3 regions of the Erwinia sp. E602 genome follow, and region 3 is predicted to be linked to each of the others. Evidence: predicted binding sites of a transcription regulator. Region 3 holds the regulator's gene; each other region holds the start of a gene.

What was found. Region 3 encodes LexA, which represses DNA repair genes until DNA is damaged. Its sites were predicted from a motif close to TNCTGTATGTACATACAGNA; they were not measured.
Region 1: the regulator LexA is predicted to act here: its motif matches at 8,019-8,038, upstream of sulA (SOS-induced cell division inhibitor SulA).
Region 2: the regulator LexA is predicted to act here: its motif matches at 1,832-1,851, upstream of GKQ23_RS10730 (metal-dependent hydrolase).

What each region holds. Positions count from the first base shown of each region.
Region 1 covers NZ_CP046582.1:3,167,904-3,178,336, reverse strand. The annotation lists gene pqiA (membrane integrity-associated transporter subunit PqiA) at 1-239, shown strand, start outside; gene pqiB (intermembrane transport protein PqiB) at 226-1,866, shown strand; gene pqiC (membrane integrity-associated transporter subunit PqiC) at 1,866-2,429, shown strand; gene rmf (ribosome modulation factor) at 2,706-2,873, shown strand; gene fabA (bifunctional 3-hydroxydecanoyl-ACP dehydratase/trans-2-decenoyl-ACP isomerase) at 2,989-3,507, opposite strand; gene GKQ23_RS16175 (Lon protease family protein) at 3,576-5,330, opposite strand; gene matP (macrodomain Ter protein MatP) at 5,516-5,971, shown strand; gene ompA (porin OmpA) at 6,077-7,147, opposite strand; gene sulA (SOS-induced cell division inhibitor SulA) at 7,492-7,998, opposite strand; gene GKQ23_RS16155 (TfoX/Sxy family protein) at 8,212-8,823, shown strand; gene yccS (YccS family putative transporter) at 8,837-10,433, opposite strand, start outside.
Region 2 covers NZ_CP046582.1:2,064,189-2,074,621, reverse strand. The annotation lists gene GKQ23_RS10745 (fructosamine kinase family protein) at 1-285, shown strand, start outside; gene GKQ23_RS10740 (YniB family protein) at 307-846, opposite strand; gene hxpB (hexitol phosphatase HxpB) at 1,017-1,685, shown strand; gene GKQ23_RS10730 (metal-dependent hydrolase) at 1,888-2,478, shown strand; gene GKQ23_RS10725 (L-cystine transporter) at 2,638-4,035, shown strand; gene GKQ23_RS10720 (hypothetical protein) at 4,128-4,349, opposite strand; gene GKQ23_RS10715 (DUF6515 family protein) at 4,840-5,241, shown strand; gene osmE (osmotically-inducible lipoprotein OsmE) at 5,340-5,675, opposite strand; gene GKQ23_RS10705 (TetR/AcrR family transcriptional regulator) at 5,867-6,451, shown strand; gene GKQ23_RS10700 (multidrug effflux MFS transporter) at 6,448-7,638, shown strand; gene nadE (ammonia-dependent NAD(+) synthetase) at 7,763-8,590, shown strand; gene cho (excinuclease Cho) at 8,877-9,743, shown strand; gene spy (ATP-independent periplasmic protein-refolding chaperone Spy) at 9,868-10,353, opposite strand.
Region 3 covers NZ_CP046582.1:4,444,350-4,454,782, forward strand. The annotation lists gene dnaB (replicative DNA helicase) at 1-589, opposite strand, end outside; gene GKQ23_RS22000 (quinone oxidoreductase) at 690-1,670, shown strand; gene pspG (envelope stress response protein PspG) at 1,908-2,138, opposite strand; gene dusA (tRNA dihydrouridine(20/20a) synthase DusA) at 2,297-3,295, opposite strand; gene zur (zinc uptake transcriptional repressor Zur) at 3,490-4,005, shown strand; gene GKQ23_RS22020 (CsbD family protein) at 4,243-4,452, opposite strand; gene lexA (transcriptional repressor LexA) at 5,097-5,705, opposite strand; gene GKQ23_RS22030 (diacylglycerol kinase) at 5,867-6,235, opposite strand; gene plsB (glycerol-3-phosphate 1-O-acyltransferase PlsB) at 6,363-8,828, shown strand; gene GKQ23_RS24110 (hypothetical protein) at 8,841-8,972, shown strand; gene ubiA (4-hydroxybenzoate octaprenyltransferase) at 9,079-9,945, opposite strand; gene ubiC (chorismate lyase) at 9,947-10,433, opposite strand, start outside.

The DNA.
Region 1 (10,433 bases), 1.3 Mb from region 3:
TCTATGAGCTGGTTGAGCTGGTGGGCCGCTGGTCGATGATCGATGTGTTCGTGATTGCCGTGCTCTCTGCGCTGGTGCGTATGGGGCGGCTGATGAGTATTTACCCGGCCACCGGGGCGCTGCTGTTTGCGCTGGTGGTGATCCTGACCATGTTTGCTGCCATTACCTTTGATCCCCGCTTAATCTGGGATCGGACCAGAGAAAAAAGTCTTGAGGAGTCTTCACGTGACGGACAATAACCACGCTACCGCAAAGGTAGATCAGATTAAACGCTGGTCACCGGTGTGGATCATTCCGATCGTCACCGTGCTGATCGGTGCCTGGATCCTGTTTTACCACTTCAGCCATCAGGGGCCGCTGGTGACGCTGATCACCACCAACGCCGAGGGCATTGAAGGGGGGAAAACCACCATCAAAAGCCGCAGCGTCGACGTTGGCGTGGTCGAAAGCGCCGTGCTGACCGACGATCTGCACCATGTCGAGATCACCGCGCGGCTGAATTCCGGTATGGAAAAGCTGCTGCGCGAAGACAGCGCCTTCTGGGTAGTGAAGCCAGCCATCGGCCGTGAAGGCATCACCGGGCTGGGCACGCTGCTCTCCGGGGCCTATATCGAGCTGCAGCCGGGTTCAAAAGGCGAACGTGCCGAGCAGTATAAGCTGCTGGATGCGCCGCCGCTGGCACCGCCGGATGCGAAGGGTATTCGTATTACGCTGGACAGCAGCAAGGCCGGACAGCTTAACGCCGGCGATCCGGTGCTGTTCCGCGGCTACCGCGTCGGCTCCGTGGAGACCAGCGCCTTTGACGCCGACAAACGCCTGATGACCTATCAGCTGTTTGTCGCCGCGCCCTATGACCGCCTGATCACCACCAACGTGCGCTTCTGGAAGGACAGCGGTATCGCGGTGGATATGTCAGCGAACGGCATGCGCGTCGAGATGGGCTCGCTGACTACGCTGTTCAGCGGCGGGGTCAGCTTTGACGTCCCGGACGGCTGGGACCGTGGAGAGCTGGCGCAGAACAAGGCGGAATACAAGCTGTTCGACGACCAGCGCAGCACCCAGGATTCGCTGTATACCGACCATAAAGACTTCCTGCTGTTCTTCAACGACTCGGTACGCGGCCTGCAGGCCGGGGCGCCGGTGGAGTTCCGCGGCATTCGTTTGGGTACCGTGGCAGAAGTGCCGTTTACCGCGCCGGGCATCGCGCAGCGCCTGAACAACGACTACCGCATCCCGGTGCTGATCCGCATCGAACCGGACCGTTTCCGCAAGCAGCTGGGTGACGACTTTAACTTCGAAGAGCACCTTAAGGACGGGATCCGATCCGGCCTGCGCGCCTCGATGAAGTCTGCTAACCTGCTGACCGGTTCGCTGTACGTCGATCTGGATTTCTACGCTAACGCCAAAGCTGTTACCGGCCCGACCACTTTCGCTAACTATGAGCTGATCCCGACCACCAGCGGTGGCCTGGCGCAGATCCAGCAGAAGCTGATGGAATCACTGGATAAGATCAACGCGCTGCCGCTGAACCCGATGGTGAATGAGGCGACCGGTACGCTGAAAGAGAGCCAGCGCACGCTGCGCGAGCTGCAGAAAACGCTGGATAATCTGAACAAGATCACCTCCAGCCAGTCGATGCAGCAGCTGCCCGCCGATATGCAGGGCACGCTGCGTGAGCTGAACCGCAGCATGAAAGGCTTCCAGCCGGGCTCACCGGTTTACAATAAGATGGTCGGCGATATGCAGCGTCTTGACCAGGTGCTGCGCGAGCTGCAGCCGGTATTACGCACGCTGAACAGCAAGAGCAACGCGCTGGTATTTGAGGCCAAACCTGGCGAAGACCCACAGCCGAAGAGGGCGAAATAATGATGAAATGGATGCCGGTTGCGCTGGCACTGGTGCTGACCGCCTGTAGCAGCACCAGCGAGACCCGTTACTACCAGCTGCCAAACCTGACGGTAGCTGGTACCGCGGTTAGCAGTCAGGCGCAGATGCGCCCGCTGTGGGTTGAACACGTTGCGGTGCCCGATTCTCTGGCGGGCAACGGCGTGGTTTACCAGACCAGCGACGTGCAGTACGTGATTGCCAGCAGCAACCTGTGGGCCAGCCCGCTGGATCAGCAGCTGCAGCAGACGCTGGTCAGCAACCTGAGCGCCGCGTTACCCGGCGCGCTGGTGACCACCACTCAGCCCGCGGCGGACCACGATACGCTTAACGTGACGGTGACCGGCTTCCAGGGCCGTTATGATGGCCACGTAGTGGTCAGCGGTGCCTGGGTGCTGGAGCATGATGGACAGCTGCGCCGGCAGAGCTTCGCCATTACCCTGCCGCAGCCGGAGGATGGCTATGACGCGATGGTGCGTACGCTCGCGCAGGGCTGGCTGCAGGCCAGCCGGCAGATGGCTAATGCGATTGCTGCAAAACCTTAATTAAAATCATTACTTAGTGCCTAAGCCTTTGATTTTTGAAAATTCAGAATTTTCAGAATCAAAGGTTTTTTTTCGTCCCGTCAGCAGGTTAGGGTGCTTTTCGCTAAAAAAAGTCACGCTGATTACGATTTTTTTACGTCACTATTATGACGCTGGCGTGAAAATTGCGCGTTGATCTTTCATTTTAGCCGGGGTAAAACTGTCCTGTGGTTGCGCACAATCTAACCACTGTTTTCTTTCCACCAGATTCCAAGACTCAGATGAGGGAAACGCGGCATGAAGAGACAGAAACGAGATCGCCTGGATCGGGCACATTCAAGAGGTTATCAGGCCGGCATTACCGGGCGCTCTAAAGAGATGTGTCCATACCAATTACTGGATGCACGATCTCACTGGTTGGGAGGCTGGCGACAGGCCATGGAGGACAGGACGGTTAACGCGTAACCCCTGTTCACAGAAAAGGAATGAACCTCCGCTTAAGCGGAGGTTTTCGTTTTATACCCCGCGGTTTACCCGGCACGGCAATCTTCTGCCGGGGGTGAACGCGGGGGCAAAACTATCAGAACGCGGTGGTGTCTTTAAACAGGCCCACTTTCAGGTCGGTGGCTGTATAAATAACGTTACCGTCAACCAGCACTTCACCGTCTGCCACGCCCATTACCAGCTTGCGGTTGATCACGCGTTTGAAGTGGATGCGGTAAGAGACTTTCTTCGCGGTCGGCAGCACCTGACCGGTAAATTTCACTTCGCCCACGCCCAGCGCGCGGCCTTTACCTTCAGCGCCTAACCAGCCGAGGTAGAAGCCAACCAGCTGCCACATGGCATCAAGGCCGAGGCAGCCAGGCATCACCGGATCGCCGATAAAGTGGCAGCCGAAGAACCACAGGTCCGGATTGATATCCAGCTCTGCTTCCACGAAGCCTTTACCGTAGTTACCGCCGTCTTCGGTCATTTTAACTACACGGTCCATCATCAGCATATTGCCGGACGGCAGTGGCGGGCCTTCAGCACCGAACAGTTCACCGCGACCAGAAGCGATCAGGTCTTCTTTTGTATAGGATTCGCGTTTATCTACCATATTCTCTATAAGCCTTATTTTAATGAAGCACGAAGTTTAGCGAACACGTGTAAGCTGAGCAAGCCCTGTCAGCGCTGGTTGAACCAGTTTAACCAGCGCAGCGGCCAGGGGCGCTGACGCGCGTCTGGCAGGTTAAATTGTGCGATACGCTCCTGAATGGATTGTAGCAGGCAGGGCTGCTTCTCTTTATACCACTCCACGCCGGTTAACAGCGGCAGCGCCTCTTCCACGCCTGAGACGGCCCACAGGTGGAATTTACCCTCACGCACCGCGTCCACCACCTCCTGCTGTAACGAGAGATGACGCACGTTGGCCGTCGGGATGATAATCCCCTGGCTGCCTGACAGGGTGCGCTGGTTGCAGATGGCGAAGAAGCCTTCAATTTTTTCATTCAGGCCGCCGACCGGCTGCACGCGGCCAAACTGGTCTACGGAGCCGGTGACCGCAATCTGCTGATTGATCGGCTGGTCTGCCAGGGCACTGACCAGCGCGCAGAGTTCAGCCAGCGAGGCGCTGTCACCGTCCACTTCGGCGTAGGACTGTTCAAACACAATCGACGCCGAGAAGGGCAGTTGTTGATCCAGGTCCAGTTCGGCCATCAGCCACGCCTGCATGATCATCATGCCCTTGGCGTGAATATTACCGCCCAGCTCGGCCTTGCGCTCAACGTCGGTGAACTCACCGTCGCCGATGTGTACCACGCAGCTGATGCGTGACGGTTCGCCAAACGCCCGCGGATGGCCGGGAAATTCGATCACCGACAGGGCGTTAATCTGGCCAACGGCCTCACCCTCGGTTTCAATCAGGATCTGATCGAGCAGGATGTCATCACGGATCCGCTCACTAAGGAAGCCTTCACGCCATTCGCGGGTGGTCAACGCGTCGCTGAGGTTTTCACCGCTGAGCAGGCCGGCCTCACTGTACAGGGCGGCCTCCTGCAACTGGCTGGTCAGCCACAGGGGATCGAGCGGCAGCGTATCCTGATCGCCGGTGTAACGCGCGCCTTCACGCACCAGTAACGGCCAGAAGTCGGCAGCCGGGGCCTCATAGCCCAGATCCTGAGCGATACCGGTCACCCACTGTTGCCACTGGCTGAACTCTTCATCTTCCGCCAGCTGAATATTTTCTTCAAATTCAGCGTACAGCGCCTGCGCGGCCAGTTCCGGCTCGATCTCCTGGAAATCGGCCAGCACGTCGCGTTCGCCGATCAGCAGCAGGCGGAAACTCAACGGCATCGCGGGTATCGCCAACGGCAGCGGGCGGGTTTCATCCTGCGAGTACCAGATGAACTGGCCGGTGGTCAGCATCTGCTTCAGCCGCATCCACAGCAGCGGCTGTGCCACCAGCGTGCGCAGCGACAGGATCAGCACACCGCCGTTGGCCTGGTGAACCAGCCCCGGCGTCAGCTGGACGTTGCCCTGGTACTGGCGCACGCAGCCAAACAGCTGCTCGGCTTCAATCCAGTCGGCGCAATGGACGCCGCCTTCACTGGCGAACGGCTCGCCGGTGCTCTGTGCCGGATGCCAGTGAACGGTCGTACCGTCGATCTGATAAGAACCACCATACAGCGCACCCGGTTCATCCTCGTGCAGGGAGGAGAGGATACGGTGCAGTAAAGCCAGATATTCAGCACTTTCGGCACATTTAACCAGCATAAGCGGTACTTTTGCCGGGGTTTGCAGGAACAGGTTCAGGCCATTAAACAGGCGCGACTGTACCGAGGCAAAGCACTCTGCATCGGCAACAACGTCCTGGGAAAGAAGATGTTGAAAGCGTTCAGTATCGGGCTGTAGGGCACGCCACTCGAGTTGGTTGCTGGTCAAAGTTATCGTATTTTTCACATTGGAATAAAAGCAGCATTATACAATAATTCAGCCTGTTAAGCACCGCAGACATGCGCTTACGCGGCGGCAGACACATTATTCATCTCACCTCGTCGGTTTTCTTTACTGCCAGATGAAAAAAAGCTGTTATTCTTAAGTCGTTATGTGATCAGCATGAGATTCCGATGAAATATCAGCAACTGGAAAATCTTGAAAGCGGGTGGAAATGGAAGTACCTGGTGAAAAAACACCGCGAGGGAGAATTGATCACGCGTTATATTGAGCAGAGCGCCGCCCAGGCGGTGGTGGAGGAGCTGCTGGCGATGGAGAACCGGCCGGTTGACGTCGCCAACTGGATTGCTGCACACATCAATCCGCTGCTTGAAAACCGGATGAAACAGACCATCCGCGCCCGCCGCAAGCGTCATTTCAATGCGGAACATCAGCACACGCGTAAGAAATCCATCGATCTGGAGTATCTTGTCTGGCAGCGCCTTGCCGGTCTGGCCCAGCGTCGTGACAGCACGCTGTCGGAAACCATCGTGCAGCTGATTGAAGATGCCGAACGCAAAGAAGAGTACGCCAGCCAGATGTCTTCACTGAAGCAGGGACTAAAGGATATGCTTGGCAAACCGGAGTAACGTCAGGAACGGTACGTTAACCCGATGCAGGTATCGCCCGTACTGCACAAAATCAGGACAATAAAAAACCCCGCAGAGCGGGGTTTTTTTGCATCACGGGATGACTTAAGCCTGTGGCTGAGTCACAACGTCTTTGATGCCTTTAACTTCGATCTCTACACGACGGTCTGGCGCCAGGCAGTCGATCAGGGCCGCACGGCCTTTCACGCTGTCACAGGTGCTGCCGGTAACCGGGTTAGATTTACCCTGGCCACGTGCAGAAACTTTGTTAGCCGGGATACCTTTAGAGACCAGGTAGTCAACCACAGACTGAGCGCGCTGCTCAGACAGTTTCTGGTTGTACTGCTCTGAACCGATACGGTCGGTGTAGCCCAGAACAACTACTGAACCGTCTTTCGGATCCAGGTTGCTCAGCTGGGTGTACAGCTGATCCAGAGCCTGCTTGCCTTCTGGCTTCAGGGTAGATTTGTTGAAGTTGAACAGCACGTCAGACTTCAGAGTGAAACGCTTGGTTTCAACAACTGGAGCCGGGGCTGGTGCCGGAGCAACAACCGGTGCAGCAGCTTCTTCCTGACCGAAGCGGTAAGAAACACCTACGCTCAGCAAGGCGTTGTCAGGACGGGTGCCCACAGTACCGGCGTCGCCGATATTGTTGGTCCACTGGTAGTCCAGACGGGTAGCCCACTCAGGGGTCAGTGCGTATTCAACACCAACCGCGGCCAGTGGAGAAACACCGGTGTCGTGGTCAGAGATGCGGCTGCCATCAGAACGTTTCTGAGTGGAGTCTGCACGCCATACCATACCACCCAGACGGGTGTACACGTCCAGGTTGTCCAGCACTGGGTAGCTCAGTTTAGCTGCCAGCTGCACGCCCTGCGCTTTGAATGCGCCATTGGTCACGGTGCCTTTGTAAGGCATACGGCCCAGCCAGTCATAACCCAGCTCGAAGCCCAGGTACTGGTTAGCCTGATAACCACCGAATGCACCCGCGCCCAGCTGATTTTCGTGGGTAGGACCATTGTTGTTTTCGTAACCGTTACCGTAGTAACCTGTGTCATGGTACTGAGACCAGCCCAGTTTAGCACCGGTGTACCAGGTGTCATCTTTAGGGGCGGCCTGCGCTACGGTAGCGAAGCCAGCCAGTGCCACTGCAATTGCGATAGCTGTCTTTTTCATTTTTGCGCCTCGTTATCATCCAAATAGGCAATGAGCTTAAAATAAGCTCTTTGGTTATCCTTGCCGGGCTATGAGCTCATTTATGACTCTTCCAAAAAAGGAGGTTTTTGAGCACCCTGGCGAGATAAAGTCTACAACGTACCGGCAAACTTACAAGTAAGATGTGAGGCCACTCAGCAAAAAAAGGGCGTTTCTTACAAAACTTTTAACATTTCCGAGTGAATTCTGAGGGTGAATGACGGTCTAAATCCCCAGCCAAATCATCCCTGAGCCCCGGTATGACATAATCGGAGGCCCGCACGGCATTGCACAACGAAAAATCCTGAGAAAAATCCTATTTTTACTTAATGATACAAACTCGAGTGAATTTTTAATCCTTTTAACGGTCTCTCCTGCGCAGAAACTGAGCGTTCTGGCCGCATAATTAAACCAAGCGCCTGGCCTGAACCGGCGGCGTGCTCCAGCCGCTGCCGGTCGATTTCTGATATTTCCTCATCAAACCAGCCCAGCACCACACTGTAATTTCCGGTTTGCAACGCTTTGATCATCGCTTCCACGGTCGCAATCGAACCTGAGTGGGGGGCCTGCATCATTTTTTCCAACGGCAGCCCTGACTGCAGCAACCAGTGACGGCTTAGCTTTTGTTGCGGGTTTAGCCACAGCTGCCAGCGAGACTGGGTACTCAGTTGCTGCAGCAGCGGCAGAAGTAACAGCTGAGTCATGCCGGGTTGATTCTGACTGTAAACCAGTTCGCTGACCATGCCGCTGGCGCAGGCAGGGGAGGGGGTGCCGCGCGCTGCTCCATGCCAGGTGCTGTTAACAGACTGAGATTTCAGGGAATGAGTACGCATGATGTCTTCGCTCACGTTGTTACTGTATGAATGTACAGTATATGGCTGCTGAGCAAAGATCAACCTTATTTTTTGATGACGTCTCTCAAAATCGCAATCTAAAACGGCGTTATCTAAATTATTGATTGAACGAGTAACAGGGGAAGCGGCATCCTCAGTGCGTTGATTTAAAGGAAGTTGTGAGAGTTTTCTTAAGCTACGCGGAGGATGATGATGAAAAGTTCAAAGGATAGAATTGAAGCCACCAAACAGCGTCTGGCCGCGCTGGGCTGCGTGGAATCACGCACGCAATTTGGCGGCTATTGTCTCTCGGTAGAAAAGACCGTATTCGCGGTGGTGGCGGAGGGGGAACTCTACCTGCGGGCTTGTGAGCAGGTGCAGCCCTACATCGCGGAACGTAAAATGGTGCCGCTAAGTATGCATAAGCGCGGCGTGCCGGTTGAGATGAACTACTATCGGGTAGACAACGCGCTCTGGTCGGACAGCGATCAACTGGTGGCGCTCTCCAGCCTGTGCCTGAAAGGTGCCCAGCGGCAGCGCGAGGCGCGCATCAGCAACCGGCGGATCAAAGATCTGCCCAATATGGGGTTTCGTATGGAGATGCTGCTGCGCCAGGTGGGTATTTATACCATCAACCATCTTCGTCAGCAGGGAGCGAAACAGTGCTGGCTGAAACTACGGGCCTGCAATAAAAACCTTGGCCTTGCCGCACTCCTCGCGCTGGAGGGGGCAATTGTCGGCCGCCATTACGAAGCCCTGCCGCGTGCGGTGAAGGAGGAGCTGCGCATCTGGTTTTACATGAATGCGCAGCGCGATCGGCGATAACCGGTCTGGGCCGTTAACGGCTGGCGAGATGCCTGTTAAGCCGGGCAATTTCAGGCAGCAGATCGACCAGTAAACCGACCTGCTGCAGCACCAGCGGCTCTTTGGTATTAACCTGGCTCTCCTGGTGTTGAATACGCTCGGCGAGATTGTCGATCATCCTCTGCGCGCGGTCTTCACTGGCGACGTCCGCGTGCAGAATGTCATCGACATAGCAGACGGCATCATCCAGCAATTGCAGCATCTCGTCGCTTTCCAGCCGTTCACGGTGCGCGCCCAGTGCGGAAATATAGCTGAGGAACAGATGGTTCAGGCCCAGCAGTCGAAACGCCGCTTCCCGCAATGCCCGGTCGCTTTTGTTATCGGCTGACAGGCTGGATACCACCGATGCCAGCTCGGCGTCCGCATTGTGCGCATCGCGCCGGGCCACACGATAGTCGAGCCGGTTATCTTTACCCTGATGATACTGCACCAGAATCGCATCCAGATAGCGGCAGTTGGCGTTCAGGGTGCGCTGTGCCACGACGGGCAGCCGGCGGAATCGCCAGTCAGGCCAGATAAACATCACCGCCAGCCAGGCAATACCGCAGCCCAGCAGGGTATCGATGATGCGCGGCAGCGCCACCTCAAAGCCCTCGCCCAGCAGGTTGAAGCAGAACAGCACCAGCAGGGTGATAAACAGGGTGGCATGTGCGTACTGCACGGTGCGGAAGGCAAAAAACAGCACGCCGAACAGCACGATCAGCAGCAGTTGCCCCTCGGTGGAGGGAACCAGCCACAGCAGGGGCAGACCAATGGCGATGCCTGCCAGCGTACCGAGAATACGCAACGTCAGCCTTCGGCGCGTGGCGCTGTAGTTGGGCTGGCAGACGAACAGGCTGGTCAGCAGGATCCAGTAACCATGCTGCAGCCCGGTCAGCTGAATAAAGGCATAGCCGGTGCATAGCAGCAGCGACAGGCGCACTGCATGGCGAAACAGCGGAGATTCCGGGCTGAGATGGCGGCTGAGCCGCAGGCGGATATCCCCCCAGCCGGTCAGCCCGTCGCTGGACAGCCGCTGATCGGACGGCGCTGTGCCGGGCGGGCTCTGTTCGGACTCAATCGTGGCCAGCTGGGCGTCGATCGCCTTCAGGTTATTGAGCAGATAGTGCATCGCCTGCAGCTCGGTGCTGTCCGGCTGCTGGCCGTCCAGACGCGCCAGCGTGGCGTTGAGGTTGTGGAACATCCGCTCGAAGCGCACATCGTGCTGGTAGGGCACGCGTAGCAGGATCGCCTGCGACAGCTGCTCACAGGCGCGTGCCTGCAGCGTCAGCAGACGCTGGAAGCGAAACAGGATATCGCTGGCCCCCCATGACTGACGCAGGTGGTGGTACTGCACGTGCGACGAGCTGGCGCGTTCGTGTATATCCTGCGCGACAAAATAGAAGTGCAGCGTGCGCCGGGTGCCGCGCTGGCCCCGATCGCCGCGCAGGCGCGACTGAATCGAACTTTTCGCCTGGTTTAGCACAGCCACCAGTTTGCTGTTCTCCATCGCTACGGCTATCAGCGCCTGGCGGTCATCCTGCTCCAGGTCCGGGTCAAACAGGCTGGCTTTCGCTTCCAGGTACTGCGCC
Region 2 (10,433 bases), 2.4 Mb from region 3:
CCCTGGCTGTTTGACCCTGCCTGCTACTGGGGAGATCGTGAATGTGACCTGGCAATGTTGTCCTGGTTCAGCGACCTGCCGGCGCAGATTGCAGAAGGCTATGACTCGGTGTGGCCGTTACCCGCGGACTACCGGAAGCGGCAGCCGGTCTATCAGCTGTATTACCTGCTTAACCGCGCTAACGTGTTCGGCGGCAGCTGGATGAATGAGGCGCAACAGGCCGTCGGCGCGCTGCTGGATACGGATGAAGGGGGGAAACAGCAACGCCATGCGCCCTCTGCATAAGGGCTGACATGGCGCATGTGGCTACCAGATAAAGCCCAGCAGCTTAAACAGGAAGTAGCCGGCGACGGCGATAACCAGCGGCAGGATATAGAGCGGGAAGAACTGCAGGAAGATGGTGTGGCGCGGCACGACAATCTTCTCTTCCAGCTGCTGGCGGCTCTGACCATCGGCACCGCGCGCTTTTTCCAGAATCATTTGATCTTCAAGCCCTTCACGCAGATAGCGTGCCTGACGGCCCATCCGGGCCCCTGAGGCCTGCAGCGCCAGCCCGACAAAAATCAGCCAGTAAATCACCCAGAACAGCACGTTCAATCCGGAGTTGAAGTCCGGCACCGGCGAATTATCCCAGAAACCCTGCAGAAAGCCGGTGTTGAAGCGAATCATATCGATCATCACGTGCGCAAAATCCTGCATCACCGCGTTGATCCCTTCCCGTTGTTCACGGCTTTTTTCCATAAACCCCAGCAGTGAAATCACCGTTGATATCAGTGCCGGGATAAAAATGATCCAGCCTGCGATGCGCTTTAACAGCGCAACCCTGCCAGCCTGTTGATAGGTCATGCTTTCTCCAGTCGGTCCGTTGTCTGGCAGTAAGTCTACCTGCACTGGCAGAAAAGTGCCCGCTAAAAGCCTGTTTTTACGCGGCACCCGCGTCGGGAGCCGCCGCCAGTGCATTTTTTCAACGCCCGCTTCGTGCTAAGGTGACGCAAACCGTTAAATGGAGCCGTAAAATGTCACATCGTCGCCCGGTACAGGCCGCAATTTTTGATATGGATGGGTTACTGATCGATTCCGAGCCGTTCTGGCACCAGTCCGAGCTGGAAATTTTCAGCGAACTGGGGCTGTCACTGACGGAAGCCGAGGGCATGCCCGATACCCTTGGCCTGCGCATCGATCAGGTGGTCAGCCTGTGGTACGACGCGATGCCGTGGAGCGGCCCGTCCCAGGCCGAAGTGGCCGAACGGATTATCGCCCGCGTGATTGCCCGGGTAGAAGAAACCCGCCCCTTGCTGCCCGGCGTGCGAGAGGCGCTGGAGCTTTGCAAACGCGAAGGCCTGAAAATCGGCCTCGCCTCTGCATCCCCGCTGTATATGCTTGAGCGGGTGATGGCGCTGTTTGACCTGCGCGGCTACTTTGACGTACTGGCCTCCGCCGGTGAACTGCCGTACAGCAAGCCGCATCCGCAGGTCTACCTGGACGCCGCACGCGGGCTGGGGATCGATCCGCTCAACTGCGTGACGCTGGAAGATTCCTTTAACGGCATGATCGCGACCAAAGCGGCGCGGATGCGCTCCATCGTGGTGCCGGCGGCGGAGAACCGTCAGGATGCGCGCTGGGCGCTGGCCGACGTGCAGCTGGGTTCGCTGACCGAACTGACCGCCGCGCACCTGAAAGGGTAAGCGTCAGCCGCTGCGACCGCATCACGCTGGCATTATCTGGCCACCACCCCCGGTGGTGGCCAGGATCATCGCTGTCACTCCAGTGCAAATCTAAGAAACATCTCCTTAAAATATTTGCTCTTCGTTACAGCGTCACATATTTATTCTACTGTATATATTCCCTATACTGGATACATCGACAGCTATGTAGCCAGGGATCCCCATGACGGCCGAAGGCCATCTTATTTTTGCCATTGCCAGCGCCATCTTTGCCAAGCGCGCTGAACTGACGCCGGTGCTGGCCAGCGCCGACTGGTGGCATATTATTCCGGCGGCGCTGCTCACCTGCCTGCTGCCGGATATCGATCATCCGAAGTCACTGCTCGGGCAGCGGCTGGCCTGGCTGTCGAAACCGATCGCCCGCGCGTTTGGCCACCGCGGCTTTACCCACAGCCTGCTGGCGGTGGCCGGTGGCGTGATGCTGCTGCAGACGCCGCTGCCGGCAGGCTGGCTGATCCCGGCCGATGCCTTTCAGGGGCTGGTGCTGGGCTACCTCAGCCATATCGTGGCGGATATGCTGACCCCGGCCGGCGTACCGCTGCTGTGGCCCTGCCGCTGGCGCTTTCGCCTGCCGATCCTGCGCAGCCAGAAAGGCAACCAGCTGGAGCGCGTACTGTGCCTGGCGCTGGTCGGCTACGCGATGTGGTTTCCACCTGGGGTTGCGCCTTTTGGTCAGAATGGCTGGGCCAGCGGCATGGTCAGCAGCGTGCAGAACAGCGTCAGCAGCCTGATTAATCACCAGAAAGCGCAATAATTGGGCGATTAAATACAAAAAGTTATAATCAATTCCTTTTGGATATAAGCCATGCGCTAACAAGCTGATACCATCCCGCCCCTGTACGACTTGCTGCGCGGCACAAATCAACTGCCGCCAGCCGTGACCTGCTTTGCACACCCTTCTGGAGAACCGGAAATGAATTTTCCTCTGATCGTTAACCTCGTCGCCTTTATCGCGCTGCTGCTGCTGGTCGGCAAAGCCGGCCGTAAGGGCTGGAGCCTGTCGAAGAAAGTGCTGTTTGGCCTGGTGGTCGGCGTACTGTTCGGCCTCGCCCTGCACAACGTCTATGGCGAAGGCAGCGACGTGATTAAACAGTCCGTCAGCTGGTTTAACCTGGTCGGTAACGGCTACGTCCAGCTGCTGCAGATGATCGTGATGCCGCTGGTGTTCGCCTCGATTCTCAGCGCCGTCGCCCGCCTGCATAACGCCTCTTCACTGGGTAAAATCAGCGTGCTGACCATCGGCGTGCTGCTGTTCACTACCGCAATCTCTGCCGCTGTTGGCGTGTTTGTCACCTGGCTGTTTGGCCTCAACGCCAGCGGGCTGGTGCAGGGCGTGCAGGAGACCGCACGTCTCACCGCGATCCAGACTAACTACGCCGGCAAAGTGGCCGACCTCAGCGCGCCGCAGCTGCTGCTCTCCTTTATTCCAAAGAATCCGTTTGCCGATCTGACCGGAGCCAACCCCACTTCAATCATCAGCGTGGTGATTTTCGCCGCCTTCCTCGGCGTGGCTGCCCTGCAGCTGCTGAAGGATGATGCGGAGAAAGGCCAGCGGGTGCTGAAAGCCATCGATACCCTGCAGTCGTGGGTGATGAAGCTGGTACGCCTGATTATGAAGCTGACGCCGTACGGCGTGATGGCGCTGATGACCAAAGTGGTCGCCAGCTCTAACCTCAGCGACATCATCAAGCTCGGCAGCTTTGTACTGGCCTCCTACCTCGGCCTGGCGATTATGTTTGCCGTGCACGCGCTGCTGCTGTCGGTTAACGGCGTCAACCCGCTGCGCTTCTTCCGCAAAGTGTGGCCGGTGATTACCTTTGCCTTTACCAGCCGCTCCAGCGCTGCCACCATCCCGCTGAGCGTGGAAGCCCAGACGCGTCGCCTGGGCGTGCCCGAGTCGATTGCCAGCTTTGCCGCCTCATTTGGTGCCACCATCGGCCAGAACGGCTGTGCCGGCCTCTATCCAACCATGCTGGCGGTAATGGTAGCACCGACCGTGGGCATCAACCCGTTTGACCCGATGTGGATCGCCACCCTGATCGGCATCGTCACCCTCAGCTCGGCCGGCGTGGCTGGCGTGGGCGGCGGTGCCACCTTCGCCGCACTGATCGTGCTGCCGGCGATGGGCCTGCCGGTCACCCTGGTGGCGCTGCTTATCTCCATCGAACCGCTGATCGATATGGGCCGTACCGCGCTGAACGTCAACGGCTCGATGACCGCCGGTACCCTGACCAGCCAGTGGCTGAAGCAGACCGATAAGCAGATCCTGCTTACCGATGCCGATAACGACGCTGAACTGGCTCACCGGTAATAAACTGGCACACTGAATGTAATAAGCCGCAGGCAAAATGCCTGCGGCTTATTTACACAGCAAACTCTCTCACACTGTTTAAAACTGAATGATTATGAGTTGGCCGGTGGCGCTTTAAAAATTTGACAGGGATCGGTTATAAACCCTTTTAAAAGCGGACCAAGCAACGGGATCTTGCCGAGAGTGGCATCATAAATGTTGCTCTCTACGGTGTGCACTAACTGCCCCAGCGGCTTACTGACAGCATTTGCCAGATAGCTAAGAAAACACCCGCCTGAAACCTGATTAACGTGTTGAACGGAAAGTTGTTTCATAATTACCTCACTTTAATGAATATCCGTTTCGGATAGATCGCAGGTATCTGCAATACCGTTGGCACAGTAACCGGCGGGCTGGTTGGTGACTATGCTATAAGCAGCCAAATTCGCTTTATCAGAAATTCACCGATCGTTCCTTTTCAGCAACGTTTCTCCACGGGTTGATTGAGGCCGTACCACGCTGAACGTCAACGGCAGGATGACCGCGATACGCTGACCCGCCAGTGGCTGCAGCAGACCCAACTGACCAATGCCAGTAACGATAACGAAGCCTGAATGGCGCAGCGTTAATCGCGTAATACGCACAGCGTTATCCTCCAGCCCGGATCGCCATCCGGGCTTTTTTATATCTTAATTTCGCCCAATCATGGCGGTCAGGTAAAGGAATCGTTAAGCGCTGTAAGCAGCAGATAATGCGGTAAGGTTAGCGCTTGTGTTTCGGCCGGCAAGGGCCGATGCTGGCGACAGTTGCAACAGGAGAACCCCTATGAAAAAGGTGATGACCACGCTACTCGCCTTCACGCTGCTGGCCCCGACGCTCGCCTCTGCCCATCCCGGCGGCTGGGGACCCGGACCGGGCTGGCACGACGGCGGCCACGGCGGCCCGGAATGGCGCCACGGCGGCCCGGGACGGCTCTCATTTCTGCCGGATGCCGCTGCAGCGGTGCTGATCGGCGGCCTGACTTATTACGTGCTGAACGGCACTTATTATCAGCGTGAGCGTGATAACAGCTACGTGGTGGTTGACCGACCGGTTGAACGTTACAGGGGCGGCAGCATGCACGCGCTGGACTACAACGGCGAGCGCTTCTACGTTGAGGATGGCCACTACTACCGGCGCAATATCGACGGCCAGTATCTGGAAGTGCCGCGCCCGCCGGGTTTATAATTCACAGGCATAAAAAAATGGCCGCTGAACTTACAGCGGCCATTTTTATGCTCTTACGGCGGCACGGCGCGGATTCAGCGACGTACCGACGAGTGCGGTTACTGATTGGTCTGCGGGTCGGTATCGTACTCTTTACAGCTCTGGAAGCCGTAGTTCATCACCCGACCGGTGTCGTTGTAGCTGACAAAGTAGGTCTGGGTTTTGCCATCGCGCTCTTTCAGCACGTAGGTCTGGCAGGTACCGCGGGCGTGCACCATGGTGATCTCCGTGGCAGGAGGCCCGGCGAGGTCACGCACCTGAGCACGCGTCATGCCTTTTTTAACGTCCTGCACCACCGGCTTGGTGACATAGCTTTCGGCGCGGTCATAGGCAGTACAGCCCGATAAAACTGCCAGAGTGACTGCGGCACCGATCAATCCCGTCATTTTACGCATTTGTTATTCCTCATTTTTTATCCATGTCCCACTAATCCTGGAATACAAATTCAGATTAATCAAATCTGTTACAGAAAATGATACCGCAGGCGCGGCACGATGTTTATAATAAAAAATTGAGAACGATCGTTCGCATCATGCTGGCCGCTGCGGCCTCAGCGTGGGCGGCCCCCAGCAGGAGCTCATTACCGATGGTTACCCCCGCCGAAGCGCGCGATGAACGCCATCGCCTGCGTAAAGACGAAATCATTACCGCCGCCCGCCGCTGTTTCCGCCAGCACGGCTTTCACGCCGCCAGCATGGCCCAGCTGGCAACGGAGGCGCGGCTCAGCGTCGGCCAGATCTATCGCTACTTCACCAGCAAAGACGCCATCATCGGCGAGATCGTCACGCGGATTATCGATTTTCGCCTGCAGGAGATGAAAAGCACCAGCGACAGCAGCCACCTGTGCGAGCTGCTGGCCTGGCGGCAGGTGCTTAACGAAGACGATGAGGCGCTGATGTTCGAGGTCGCCGCTGAAAGCACCCGCAACCCGGCGGTGGCGCAGATGATGGCCGACGCCGACGCCCGCCTGTTCAGCCACGCCTGCCAGAAAGTGCAGCAGCAGCACCCGCACCTCAGCGATGAACGTGCGCGCGCCTGCGTCGAGCTGCTGGCGGTGATGGTGGAAGGCACCTCGTGGCGGCGGCTGATGCCGCAGAAGGCATCACCGAAACAGCTCTACCCGCTTTACCAACAGTTTTATCACCTGCTATTTGATTCCGAGGCATCATGACATCTGCACACCCTAGCCGTATGGGTTACGCCATTACGCTTGGCCTGCTGGCGGCCCTTGGCCCGCTCTGCATTGACCTGTACCTGCCCGCCCTGCCTTCCCTGGCCAGCGACCTGCAGACCTCCACCGCCAGCGCCCAGCTGAGCCTGACCGCCGGGCTGCTGGGCCTTGGCGTAGGCCAGCTGTTTTTCGGCCCGCTGAGCGACAAATACGGACGCCTGCGCCCGCTGCTGCTGTCGCTGGTACTGCTGCTGATCGCATCGATTGGCTGTGCGCTGGCACAGGATATTAACCAGCTGCTGCTGGCACGCCTGTTTGAAGGGCTGTCGGGTGCCGGCGGAGCCGTACTGTCGCGCGCCATCGCCCGCGACATGTACAGCGGCCACGATCTGACCCGCTTCTTTGCGCTGCTGATGCTGGTCAACGGCCTGGCTCCGATCGCCGCCCCGGTGATGGGCGGCGCGCTGATGGCGTTCCTCGACTGGCGCGGCCTGTTTATGACCATCGGCGTGATTGCGATGCTGCTGTTTATCCTCGCCCGCCTCAAACTGCATGAGACGCTGCCCGTGGAGCGGCGTAGCCAGGGCAGTATCTTCTCAGCGTGGGCCGCGCTGGGCCAGGTGGCCACCTATCGGCCGTTTATGGGCTTCTGCCTGACCCAGGGCTTTATGATGGCCGGGATGTTTGCCTACATCGGCGCGTCACCCTTCGTGCTGCAGGAGATCTACCAGTTGACTCCGCAGCAGTTCAGCTTCTGCTTCGCCGCCAACGGCATCGGCCTGATTATCGCCTCGCAGACCGCTGCTCGTTTCAGCCGCCATTTTGGTGAGTACAGGGTGCTGAAAGCCGGCCTGACGCTGGCGTTTGTCGCCTCTGCCAGCCTGCTGCTGGCCGGCATCAGCGGCGCGGCGCTGCCGGTGGTGCTGATCGCGCTGTTCTGCAGCGTGGCCAGCAACGGCGTCATTTCGGTGACCGCCTCGTCGCTGGCGATGCAGAGCCAGGGCCACCGGGCAGGCAGCGCCTCGGCGGTGCTGGGCGTCACCATGTTCACCCTCGGCGGCATCAGCGTCCCGGTCACCGGCATCGGCGGCACCTCGATGCTGACCATGACCGCCACCATCTTCGGCTGCTACATGCTGGCGATCCTGATGTTCACCCTGCTGGCGCAAAAGCCCAGGTCCGCGTGATTTTTCAGCAACCGACGCGAGACATAAGGGATTGATGATTGTTGTTTCGCGTGATGCGCGTTAGCTTAATCAGACGCAACTGCCAATCGCCACCTCGGGTGGCGCTGAATCTGAGGAGTATCAGATGTCTCTGCAACAGGAAATTATCACCGCGCTCGGCGTTAAACCGGCCATCGACGTTGACGCCGAAATCCGCACCAGCGTCGATTTTCTTAAGGCGTACCTCAAACGATATCCGTTCATCAAGTCGCTGGTGCTGGGCATCAGCGGCGGGCAGGATTCGACCCTGACCGGTAAGCTGTGCCAGACGGCGATAAGCGAGCTGCGCGCAGAGAGCGGCAACGGCGACTATCAGTTTATCGCCGTGCGCCTGCCGTTTGGCGTGCAGGCCGACGAGCAGGACTGCCAGGACGCCATCGCCTTTATCCAGCCCGATCGCGTGCTGACGGTCAATATTAAGGCGGCGGTGCAGGCCAGCGAGCAGGCGCTGCGCGAGGCGGGCATCGTCCTGTCCGATTTTGTGCGCGGCAACGAGAAAGCCCGTGAACGGATGAAAACCCAGTACAGCATCGCCGGCATGACGGCGGGCGTGGTGGTCGGCACCGATCACGCGGCGGAGGCGGTCACCGGCTTCTTCACTAAGTACGGCGACGGCGGCACCGATATCAACCCGATTTTCCGTCTCAACAAGGGCCAGGGTAAACAGCTGCTGCAGGCGCTGGGCTGCCCGGAACACCTGTACCTGAAACAGCCGACCGCCGATCTGGAAGACGATCGTCCGGGGCTGCAGGATGAAGTGGCGCTCGGCGTCACCTACCAGCAGATTGACCGCTATCTGCAGGGTGAAAGCATCGAGCCGGACGCCGCGAAGACCATCGAAGGCTGGTATCTGAAAACCGAGCATAAGCGCCGCACGCCGATCACGGTATTTGACGATTTCTGGAAACAGTAACACGTTGTGCAGGGCGGAAATTTCTGCCCTGCGTACTTCTCTCAGCCAGATTACCCATTCGCCTCCTCCATGCCGCTCCTGTGTCCGGCGTTGCATCACATTATCTCTTCCCCAGCCTGTGTCACCCGTCAACTGTCATCTGTCATCTGTCATCTGTCATCAGCATTCGCAATCCGCAATCCGCAATCCATTACGATCGTCGATGCCCGCTTCGCCACCCGGCATAGCCTGCCACCGCGCATTTTTGCTGCTATACTGTACAGGCAAACAGTAATCGGAGTGATGTGTGAGTAGAAGAGCCACAAGCCCCCGCCTGGCGTTCGAGGCAGCGGCCATTTATCAGTATCCTGAGCACCTGCGGCCGTGGCTGGAAGACCTGCCCACCCTGCCCGGCGTCTATATCTTCCACGGTGAAAGTGAAACCCTGCCGCTGTATATCGGTAAGAGCGTCAATATCCGCAGCCGGGTGCTGTCGCACCTGCGCACCCCGGACGAAGCGCGCATGCTGCGGCAGGCGCTGCGCATCAGCTGGATCCCCACCGCCGGGGAGCTGGGCGCGCTGCTGCTCGAGGCGCAGATGATCAAGCTGCAGCAGCCGCTGTTTAACAAACGCCTGCGCAAAAACCGCCAGCTCTGCTCGCTGCGGCTGGATGACCAGCGCCCGCAGGTGGTGTCGGCACGCGAGGTCGATTTCTCGCACACCCCCAATCTGTTCGGCCTGTTTGCCAGCCGGCGGGCGGCGCTGGAGGCATTGCAGAAGATCGCCGACCAGCACCAGCTCTGCTATGGCCTGCTCGGGCTGGAGTCGGTGACCGCCGGGCGCGGCTGCTTCCGCGCGGCGCTGAAGCGCTGTGCCGGTGCCTGCTGCGGCAAAGAGAGCGTGGAGGCCCACCAGCAGCGGCTGCGTGTCGCGCTTGACGCGCTGCGCGTGCAGTGCTGGCCGTGGCCGGGGGCGGTGGGCGTGGTGGAAGAGCGGCCGGGTCAGAAGCAGATCCACGTCATTAACAACTGGCTCTACCTCGGCTCGGTCAGCGAGCTGGCGGACGCCACGGCGCTGACCAGCACGCCGCCGGGCTTTGACAGCGACGGCTATAAAATCCTCTGCAAGCCGTTAATCAGCGGCAGGCTGCCGGTTATCCCCCTCGGCGGGTAAACGTTAAAAAAAACCGCCGGGGCTGACCACCGTCCTCGGACGGGTGGGCAACACCGGCGGTTTCAATTAATGCCGCGCGAGGCTAAGGCTTCAGCGCGGCACCGGACTGCTTACGGCGCGAAGTTTAGTCTTCGGCTGGCAGCATTTTACCTTCATGACGCGGCTTTTCAGTCAGACGTTTCTCAAAATTCTGGTTGAACTGTTTTTTCTGATCGGCGGTCAGCACGTTATACAGCTTGTTTTCGGTTTCCAGACGCGCCAGCGCCATCGCTTTGCCGTTGACCGTCATTTTCTCCGCCTGGGCTTCCGCTTTAGCCTTATCGAAGCTGTCCGCCGCGACGATGCTGTGCAGCGCACGGCGCTCCTCCAGCGAAGGACGTTTAAAATCTTTGTGCGCCGTTTTCAGAATGTCACGCATCTGCTGTTTCTGCGCGTCGGTCAGGTTGAGGCCTTTAAACTGATGCAGGCCGTCCGGACGCGGCGGCTTATGGTTCATCGGTTTTTCAGCCCCGGCCGGCGGCGGCGTCAGGTTGTCTGCGGCGGCATGAACAATATTGGCCGCGCCCAGAGCCAGTGAAGCGGCAACGAAGAGAGAAGTTAATTTACGCATATTATTTATCCTTACTTTTCAGTTCTCTGGCGACCGTATTGTCGCGATGTCGAAAGCAAGTTTACGGTGCTGAACGTCAA
Region 3 (10,433 bases):
ACAGCGACTCGATGCGCGAGATGGTAGCTTCGAGGATCTGATCGACGCTTTTCGGCCCTTCATCCTTGTTGGCGCGGTTTTCGGCGATCTGGAACACCCGCGACTCGGCCAGATCCAGCAGATCTTCGCTGCTGCGCCCCTGCGGATCGTAACCGGCATCGGCGATTTCGTTAGCCACGGCGATCATTTCACGCACCACCGCGCGCTCGCGCACGATATCGGCGTAGGCACCGATGTTGGCGGCGCTCGGGGTGTTTTTCGACAGTTCGGCCAGATAGGCAAAGCCGCCCACCAGGCTCAGCTCACCTTTGGTTTCCAGCGACTCAGAGAGGGTGATCAGGTCGATCGGTTTGCCCAGTTCCAGCAGGCGCTGCATTTCGCCGAAGATCGTGCGGTGCGGACGGCTGAAGAAATCTTTCGCCACCACGCGCTCCGAGACGTTATCCCAGCGTTCGTTATCCAGCATTAAACCGCCCAACACCGATTGCTCGGCTTCCAGCGAGTGCGGCGGCAGCTTGAGGCCTTCCATCTGTCGGTCGCGGGGCTCGCGGTTTTCCCAGGATTTGTTGGTGGGTTTATTTCCTGCCATAGTGATGCAATTACCGAAAATCGTGTGAGGGGACGGGCAAGTATACCCGTTTGCACCCTTTCCGTCCTCCTCCATTCAGACGCAATCCACAGGAGCTATGATGGCAAAACGTATAGAGTTTCATCAGCACGGCGGTCCGGACGTGCTGCAGCTGGTGAACGTCGATCCGCGCGATCCCGCCGCCGGCGAAGTGCAGGTTGAGAACAAGGCGATCGGCATTAACTACATCGATACCTACATGCGCAGCGGGCTCTATCCATCATCGCTGCCGGCGGCGCTGGGCAGCGAGGCGGCGGGTATTGTTACCCGCGTCGGGCCGGGGGTGGAGGTGCTGAAGGTCGGCGACCGCGTGGTTTACGCCCAGTCCGCGCCGGGTGCCTACAGCGAGGTGCATAACGTGGCGGTGGATAAGCTGGCGCTGCTGCCGGACGCCATCTCCTTCGAACAGGCAGCTGCCTCATTCCTCAAGGGGCTGACGGTTCACTACCTGCTGCGCCAGACCTATGTGATTCAGCCGGACGAAGCCTTTCTGTTCCACGCCGCTGCCGGCGGCGTCGGGCTGATCGCCTGCCAGTGGGCGAAGGCGCTCGGCGCACGGCTGATCGGCACGGTGGGTTCCGCTGAAAAGGCCGAACGGGCGCTGCAGGCCGGTGCCTGGCAGACCATCAACTACCGCGAAGAGGACATTGCCGCGCGCGTCAGCGAGCTGACCGGTGGCAAGAAACTGCGCGTGGTGTATGACTCGGTAGGGAAAGATACCTGGGAAGCCTCGCTGGACTGCCTGCAGCGCCGCGGCCTGATGGTCAGCTTTGGCAACGCCTCCGGCCCGGTGACCGGCGTTAACCTGGCGATCCTCAACCAGAAAGGCTCGCTGTACGTGACTCGCCCGTCGCTGAACGGCTATATCACCACCCGCGAAGCGCTGGCGCAGGCCAGCAACGAGCTGTTCTCGCTGATCGCCAGCGGCGCGATCAATGTTGACGTGCCCGAGTCGCAGAAGTTTGCCCTCGCCGATGCGCAGCAGGCGCACCGCGCGCTGGAGAGCCGCAGCACCCAGGGCTCCAGCCTGCTGATCCCCTGAGCCGCAGGCATAAAAAAAAGAGCCTCCTTGCGGAGGCTCTTTTTTGTTTCTTATTTTATTTTTTGTTTTCGCACTGGTTGTAGGGTCAGCGGCGATGAAGTCGTTTTGATTCAGTGCAGGCATCCTGACAGAAACAGGATGTAAAAAATATGTTTTATTGCCGATCGCGTCCGCCAATGTGCCACGATGTGATCCACTCCGCATTAGCTAAGCCCGCACCGCCAGGCCGGGTTGATTTCAGCGTAAGAAACGGTCACGCCGCGCCGAATCGGGTTTGAAAAAGGTGCGGTACAGCCAGACGGCGGCCAGCGCCAGCAGCAGCCACGGCAGCAGTTTGATCACCATGGCAAACAGCCCGCCGACAAACATCACCAGCGTCGCCACCGCCAGCGCCGCCAGGATGCCCAGCAGCGAAATACCGGTCAGCAACAGCATCATAAAAAAGCCAATGACAAACAGGATCTCCAGCATGTTGCTCTCCACAGAAACAGGGGGTATAGCGGGATATTACAAGAAGCGTGCCAGGTTGGGGGAATGCGTAACTAACTGAATTCTCTGGGCAGGGATGACCAGGACAGCGGTTGCCCTGGTCAATTTAACGAAGGTGTGGTCAAAAAATCAGGCGATTACTCAACGTCCGCCGGCACGCGGTCAGCCACCAGCGCGAGGGCTTTCTCCACCACGTCGACGCCGGCGCCGGGCTTGTGCGCGTTCTCACTCAGGTAACGACGCCACTGGCGCGCGCCGGGAATGCCCTGGAACAGGCCAAGCATATGCCGCGTTACGTGGCCGAGGTAAGTGCCCTGCGACAGCTCCTGTTCGATGTAAGGGTACATGGCGCGCACCACGGCGATCGGATCCGCCGCCGGCCCGTCGCAGCCAAACAGTTCGCGATCCACCTGCGCCAGCAGGATCGGGTTCTGGTAGGCTTCGCGCCCCATCATCACCCCGTCCAGATGCTGCAGATGGGTTTTCGCTTCTTCCAGCGTCTTCACGCCGCCGTTAATCGCCAGCGTCAGCTGCGGGAAGTCGCGCTTCAGCTGATACACGCGCGGGTAGTCCAGCGGCGGGATTTCGCGGTTCTCTTTCGGGCTGAGGCCGGAGAGCCAGGCCTTGCGGGCGTGGATGATAAAGGTGTCGCAGCCGCCCTGCTCCGCCACCGTGCGGATAAAGTCACAGAGGAATTCGTAGCTGTCCTGCTCGTCGATGCCAATACGTGTTTTCACCGTCACCGGGATCGACACCACGTCGCGCATCGCCCTGATGCCGTCGGCCACCAGCTGCGCTTCGCCCATCAGGCAGGCACCAAAGCGACCGTTCTGCACGCGATCGGAGGGGCAACCAACGTTGAGGTTGACCTCGTTATAGCCGCGCTGTTCGGCCAGCTTCGCACACTGTGCCAGCGCCGCCGGATCGCTGCCGCCGAGCTGCAGCGCGATCGGCTGCTCTTCCGGGCTGAAGGCCAGATAGTCGCCCTTGCCGTGAATAATTGCACCGGTGGTAACCATCTCGGTGTAGAGCAGCGTCTGGCGGGTCAGCTGGCGGTGGAAGTAACGGCAGTGACGGTCGGTCCAGTCAAGCATCGGGGCAATCGAAAAGCGGTGTGCAGGGAATTTTTCAGTCATGAAACGCGCAAACTCTGTAGCAAAAGGGGTGACGATATTGTGCGCAATGATAGCACGCTGGTGGACAGGGATATAGCGTTCAGGCGCGGTTTGCCCGCCACGCCAGGCGGACGGTGGCAGCAGCGGTATGCAAACTCGGCGTTTTAGCACAGACGTGATAAAATAACGTTTCAGTCTGGCCTGAGGAGGGAATAATGAACACCACGACTACAGAAAATATCCTGACGCAGGCGGAAGTCATTTGTCAGCAGCGCAGCGTGCGCCTGACGCCACAGCGGCTGGAAGTGCTGCGCCTGATGAGCGTGCAGAACGGCGCGATCAGCGCCTACGATCTGCTGGACCTGCTGCGCGAGTCCGAGCCGCAGGCCAAGCCACCGACCGTCTATCGCGCGCTGGATTTCCTGCTGGAACAAGGCTTTATTCACCGCGTAGAGTCAACCAACAGTTACGTAGTCTGCCACCATTTCGAAGAGCACTCCCACACGTCGGCGATGCTGATTTGCGATCGCTGTGGGTCGGTGAGCGAACAACATGCCGACGGCGTTGAGGCGATCCTGACATCGCTGGCGCTGAAAACCGGCTTCACGCTGGGCCACAGCGTGATTGAAGCGCATGGCTTCTGCTCGGGCTGCGCGGAGATTGAAACCTGCTCTCACCATGAGGCCTGCGATCACGATCACAGCGCACCGGCGAAAAAACGCGGACGTTGAGTTCAGTGCTCCTGCATGCCGGGTGCGGATGCGATCGCTGACAGGGTTACCTGTAGGATAAACGGGATATTTCTGCAGGCAGGTCTGTTGAAGAGAAAACGGGGTTAATGGCGACAGAGCTGTAGCCAGTACAGTAACGGGTCACTACTCAGTGAGTCAGGGGATCTGTTACGGGGTTGGTGAGAGTTGGCACGATCCTTGTGCCTGGGGTAGGAGCCCAATTCTCAGAGGCAGAGATTACCAGCGGTGATCGTTGCGGGTTTCCCAGTCCTTCAGTTCTTTTTCGGCCTGATCTTTCTGGTAGCCGTAACGTTCCTGAATTTTTCCGACCAGCTGATCGCGTTTACCTTCCACGACCGTCAGGTCGTCGTCGGTCAGCTTGCCCCACTGTTCTTTCACTTTACCTTTGAACTGCTTCCAGTTACCGCTCGCTTCGTCTTTATTCATCATATAACTCCCTCAGCTTAGGTTTAGAACAGCCTTTAGCGTATTCGTCTTGTAAGTGCGCCTGATTACCAGATAAAAATCTGGATTAGCGCTGAACACAGAGTTAATTATAGTAGAAACGCGCGGATATGCGCTGAGTGGACGATTAAAAGATAAAATCGGCTCTCCTGCAGGCAGAAAACCGATAAAAGTGAATGTAAATCAGAGACTAAGACTGGGCATCACGTAAGTAACTAAATATTTCCATTATCGTTCAGCGCTGAACCAGGTGCCCCGCCGCCAGTGACGCCGCCAGATCGCCCACAGCGCCAGCCGCCAGCCGCCAGCCGCCAGAGCTGCTTATCGGCAACGGAAAGTAGTTTCATATTGGAGCGGTATCCTTGCCTGTGCGGAACCTGTATCTGGAACTTCACCTGTCACTGCCTGTCGACCTCTGACGGGCTGGACGCGTTCGCCGGGTCACAGGCATCGATCGGTCAGGGCTATATATCAGCACGTCAGCACGTCAGCACAAAGGATATGATCGGTAAGATTGCTGATTCAGGCAGGCTGTCATGCAGCAGGAAAGCGTGCGCAGGAATTCAAAGGGGAAATGCGCAGCGGCGGGGAGGAGGCCGCTGCGTGATGAGCCGTGGTGGGTCGCGCTACTGCCAGTTGCCGTTGCGGATCACGCCCACGGCCAGGCCTTCGATGGTGAGCGTCTGCTCACGCAGGTCGACCACGATCGGCTGGAAGTCCGGGTTTTCCGGCAGCAGCTGCACGGTGTTGCCCTGCTTCTTCAGACGTTTTACCGTCACTTCATCGTCGATACGCGCCACGACCACCTGGCCATTGCGCACGTCTTCGGTCTTGTGTACCGCCAGCAGGTCACCGTCGAGAATACCGATGTCGCGCATCGACATACCGCTGACGCGCAGCAGGAAGTCCGCGCTCGGTTTGAACATTTCCGGGTCCACCTGATAGTGCCCTTCAATATGCTCTTCCGCCAGCAGCGGTTCACCGGCTGCCACGCGGCCGATCAGCGGCAGGCCGTTGACCTCTTCCATCATCAGGCGAATGCCGCGCGAGGCGCCGGAGACGATCTCAATCACGCCTTTACGCGCCAGCGCTTTCAGGTGCTCTTCGGCGGCATTGGGGGAACGGAAGCCGAGCTGCGAGGCAATTTCTGCCCGCGTCGGTGGCATACCGGTCTGGTTAATATGGTCGCGAATCAGGTCATAGACCTGCTGCTGCCGTGCCGTTAATGCTTTCATCCCGCCCCCTGGTTGTTTATACAGTCGACTGTGAGTATATACAGCTATTTCGCCCTTGGGAACCCAAACCCGCCCCGCTGGCGATCAATTTTGCATCAGAGGGGCGTTGCAGAGGTCAGCTGGCGCACTTTCGCCGCATGAAAGTGCCTTTTTTGGATAACTCATTGCAGATTCGGCAGTAACAACATGGCCCAGACAGCGATTGCCAGTAAGATGCTCAGCAGGACGGCGGCGGAGCCCATATCTTTTGCGCGCCCGGCCAGCGGATGCATTTCACTGCCGATGCGGTCCACCACCGCCTCAATCGCGCTGTTGAGAACTTCGACGATAATCACCAGCACCACCGAACCGATCAGCAGTACGCGCGTGACGGCATCAACATCCAGCCAGCAGGCCACCGCCACCGCGATAATCGCCGCGATCGCTTCCTGGCGAAAGGCCGCTTCATGCTGCCAGGCGGCGCGTAATCCTTGCCACGAATAACCGGCTGCTTTTACGATTCGTGTCAGGCCGGTGGCGTTATTTGCCATAATCAGGGAACCCTTTGAGAAGTTTGACGTCGGAGACGGGTGTAGCACAATTTGCAACACCACAGATTCTGTTGGCGCTTTCTGGTATGCTTGCGGCGCTTTGCTAACAAGAGGCTTCATGTTGTCTATGTCAGGTTGGCGTAATTTATATTATAACCTTTTGAATCTGCCAGTTAAATTTCTGGTAAAGAGTAAGGCAATTCCGGCCGAGCCGGTTGCTGAGCTCGGGCTCGATACGTCGCGCCCTATTATGTATGTGCTGCCTTATGATTCAAAGGCCGATCTCCTGGCGCTGCGTGAGCAGTGTCGCAAACAGGAGCTGCCGGATCCGCTGCAGCCGCTGGAGATCGATGGCACCCTGTTGCCGCGTTATGTGTTTATCCATGACGGCCCGCGCCTGTTCCCTTACTACGTGCCAAACCCGGATTCGGTCAAGCTGTTCCATGACTATCTGGACCTGCACCGCAGCCATCCTGACCTTGATGTGCAGATGGTGCCGGTGTCGGTGATGTTTGGCCGTGCGCCGGGACGCGAGGTGCAGGGCGAAAGCCAGCCGCATCTGCGGGTGCTGAACGGCATTCAAAAATTCTTTGCGGTGCTGTGGCTGGGGCGCGACAGCTTCGTGCGCTTCTCGCCGATGGTCTCGCTGCGCCATATGGCCACCGAGCACGGCACGGATAAAACCATCGCTCAGAAGCTGGCCCGCGTGGCGCGTATGCATTTCGCCCGCCAGCGCCTGGCGGCGATCGGCCCGCGTCTGCCGGTGCGTCAGGACCTGTTTAACAAGCTGCTGCAGTCGAAAGCCATCGCCAAGGCGGTGGAAGACGAGGCGCGCAGCAAGAAAATCTCCCATGAGAAGGCCCAGCAGAACGCCATCGAACTGATGGAAGAGGTGGCGGCCGACTTCTCCTATGAGGCGATCCGCCTGACCGACCGCATTATGGGCTGGACCTGGAGCAAGCTTTACCAGGGGATCAACGTCAACGGCGGTGAGCGCGTACGCCAGCTGGCGCAGGACGGCCACGAGATCGTCTACGTGCCGTGCCACCGCAGCCATATGGATTACCTGCTGCTCTCCTACGTGCTCTATCACCAGGGGCTGGTGCCGCCGCATATCGCGGCCGGAATTAACCTGAACTTCTGGCCGGCCGGGCCGATTTTCCGCCGGCTGGGGGCGTTCTTTATCCGTCGCACCTTTAAGGGCAATAAACTCTACTCGACGGTATTCCGCGAATACCTCGGCGAGCTGTTTACCCGCGGCTATTCGGTGGAGTACTTCGTGGAGGGCGGACGCTCACGCACCGGCCGCCTGCTCGATCCGAAAACCGGCACGCTGTCGATGACCATTCAGGCGATGCTGCGCGGCGGCAACCGGCCAATCACCCTGGTGCCGATCTATATTGGCTACGAGCACGTGATGGAAGTAGGTACCTACGCTAAAGAGCTGCGCGGCGCGACCAAAGAGAAAGAGGGCTTCCTGTCGATGGTGCGCGGGCTGCGTAAGCTGCGAAATCTCGGCCAGGGCTACGTCAACTTTGGCGAACCGCTGCCGCTGGTCGCGTATCTTAACCAGCAGGTGCCGGAGTGGCGCGAGGCGATTGACCCGATTGAGGCCCAGCGCCCGGCGTGGTTAACCCCGGCGGTGAACGATATTGCCCAGAAAGTGATGGTGCGCATCAACAACGCCGGGGCGGCGAACGCCATGAACCTGTGCGTGACCGCGCTGCTGGCTTCACGCCAGCGCTCGATGACCCGTGACCAGCTGACCGAACAGCTCGGCTGCTACGTCGAACTGCTGCGCAACGTGCCCTATTCGCCGGATGCCACCGTGCCGGATATGACGCCGGAAGCGCTGCTGGAACACGCGCTGAGCATGAATAAGTTTGAGCTGGAGCAGGACAGCATCGGTGAGATCGTGATTCTGCCGCGCGAGCAGGCGGTGCTGATGACCTACTACCGCAACAACATTCATCATATGCTGGTGCTGCCGTCGCTGATTGCCGCGGTCCTGATGCAGCACCGCGAGCTGAGCCGTGATGAGCTGCTGCGCCAGGTCAGCGTGATCTACCCGATGCTGAAAAGCGAGCTGTTCCTGCGCTGGGATGCCGCAGAGCTGCCGCAGGTGATTGAGCCGCTGGTGGCCGAGATGGCGCGTCAGGGCCTGCTGCTGGTGGAAGACCAGCATCTGCGCCTGAACCCGCCGCGTTTCCGCACCCTTCAGCTGCTGGCCGCCGGCGTACGCGAAACCCTGCAGCGTTATGCCATTACCTTCTCGATCCTCAGCGCGAACCCGGCGATTAACCGCGGCACGCTGGAGAAAGAGAGCCGCACCATGGCCCAGCGCCTGTCGGTGCTGCACGGCATTAACGCGCCGGAGTTCTTCGACAAGGCGGTGTTCACCTCGCTGGTGCTGACGCTGCGTGATGAAGGCTACATCAGCGATTCCGGTGATGCCCAGGTTGAACGGACCCAGCGCGTTTACCAGCTGCTGGCGGAGCTGATCACCCAGGACGTGCGGATGACGATTGAAAGTGCTGTGGCACCGGAGCCCTCCGCCGCTGCCGTGACGGAGAGCGCGATCGCGCCGGAGTAATACGGTGACGCGGTGACGGAGAGTGCGGTTGCCCCGGAGTCATGGGGCAACGCCCTGACCACCAGCCACGCCCGCGGTAAAAATCAGTTAAACGGCAACCCGGTGTTGCCTGCAACGAAAAGGCCGGTCGCACTGAGCCAGTAAAGAGGGGAAGCCCCATGATTTACTGCGCCAGCGCGACCGGCCTTTTTTTCGCCTGTCCCGACGGTAGCCTGATGATGCTAAGGCTCGCCACCGGCGCAGAGCGCGGCTACCAGAGGCTGATAGCGATGCCGGCAAACAGCACCATACCGACGTAGTTGTTATTCAGGAACGCCCTGAAACAGGCGTCGCGATCGCGTCCTGCCACCTGCCTCTGCTGGTGTATAAACAGCCCGGCCGCCAGCAGCATGGACCACCAGAACGCCCCGCCCAGCCCGCTCAGCCAGCCGACCAGCGCCATCAGCGCCAGCGTTGCCAGCTGCAGCAGTCCGACGATTAGCTTATCGAAGCGGCCAAACAGGATCGCCGTCGACTTGACGCCAATCTTCAGGTCGTCGTCGCGATCGACCATCGCGTACAGGGTGTCGTAAGCCACCGTCCAGCAGACGTTAGCAAAAAACAGCAGCCAGCAGACCAGCGGCACGCTCTCGCTGACCGCCGCCCAGCCCATCGGGATCGCCCAGCCAAACGCCGCGCCCAGCACCACCTGCGGCAGGTGGGTGTGACGCTTCATAAACGGGTACATCCACGCCAGCGTCAGGCCGCCGAACGACAGCAGGATAGTCATGCGGTTCATGGTCAGCACCAGCGCGAAGGAGACCAGCACCAGCCCGGCAAACAGCAGTTTGGCCTCACGGCTGGTGACCGCCCCGCTCGGCAGCGGGCGCAGCCGGGTGCGTTTGACGTGGCCGTCGATTTTGCGGTCGGCGAAGTCGTTAATCACGCAGCCGGCAGCGCGCATGGTAATTACCCCCAGCGTAAACACCAGCAGCACGTTCAGCGGCGGCACGCCGTCCGCCGCCAGCCACAGCGCCCACAGCGTCGGCCACAGCAGTAGCACCGTGCCGATCGGCTTATCGATGCGCATCAGGCGGCAGTACGCCGCTAATTTACTCATTGGCAGACTTCTCTCCACGTCAGGATCTCTGCTCTGGCGCCAGGCTGGCATACAGCGGCGAAGCGGGTAAAAACAGTTCGGTCAGCAGCAGCGGCTTGCCCGTGAGGCGCAGGCGCGAGCGCCGTGCCCACAGCGCGCCGTGGTGGCCGACGTCAATAAAATCGCGGGTCAGGGTTGAGCTGGCAAACAGATAGCGCCCCAGCGGCACGCTGCCCAGCTGCTGCAGCTTCTGCTCCGGCCCGACCAGCGTTGACTCCGGCACCAGCGTGCGCGCCACCAGCCAGGGTACGCCGTCGCCGCACAGCTCAATTTCACGCAGCCAGTAGCGCGGCTCGTCAGGCAACAGCGCTGACTCTTCCGGCCAGGCGTCTCCGCCGACAAAGCCTTCGCGCAGCACGTTGACCGTCACCTCACCGCAGTAGCGTTCAAAACGCCGGGTCATTGAGTCAACTTCCATCAGCCAGTCAAGCAGGGGGGCGGTCAGCAGGGGTGAGGATTCGGGCAGC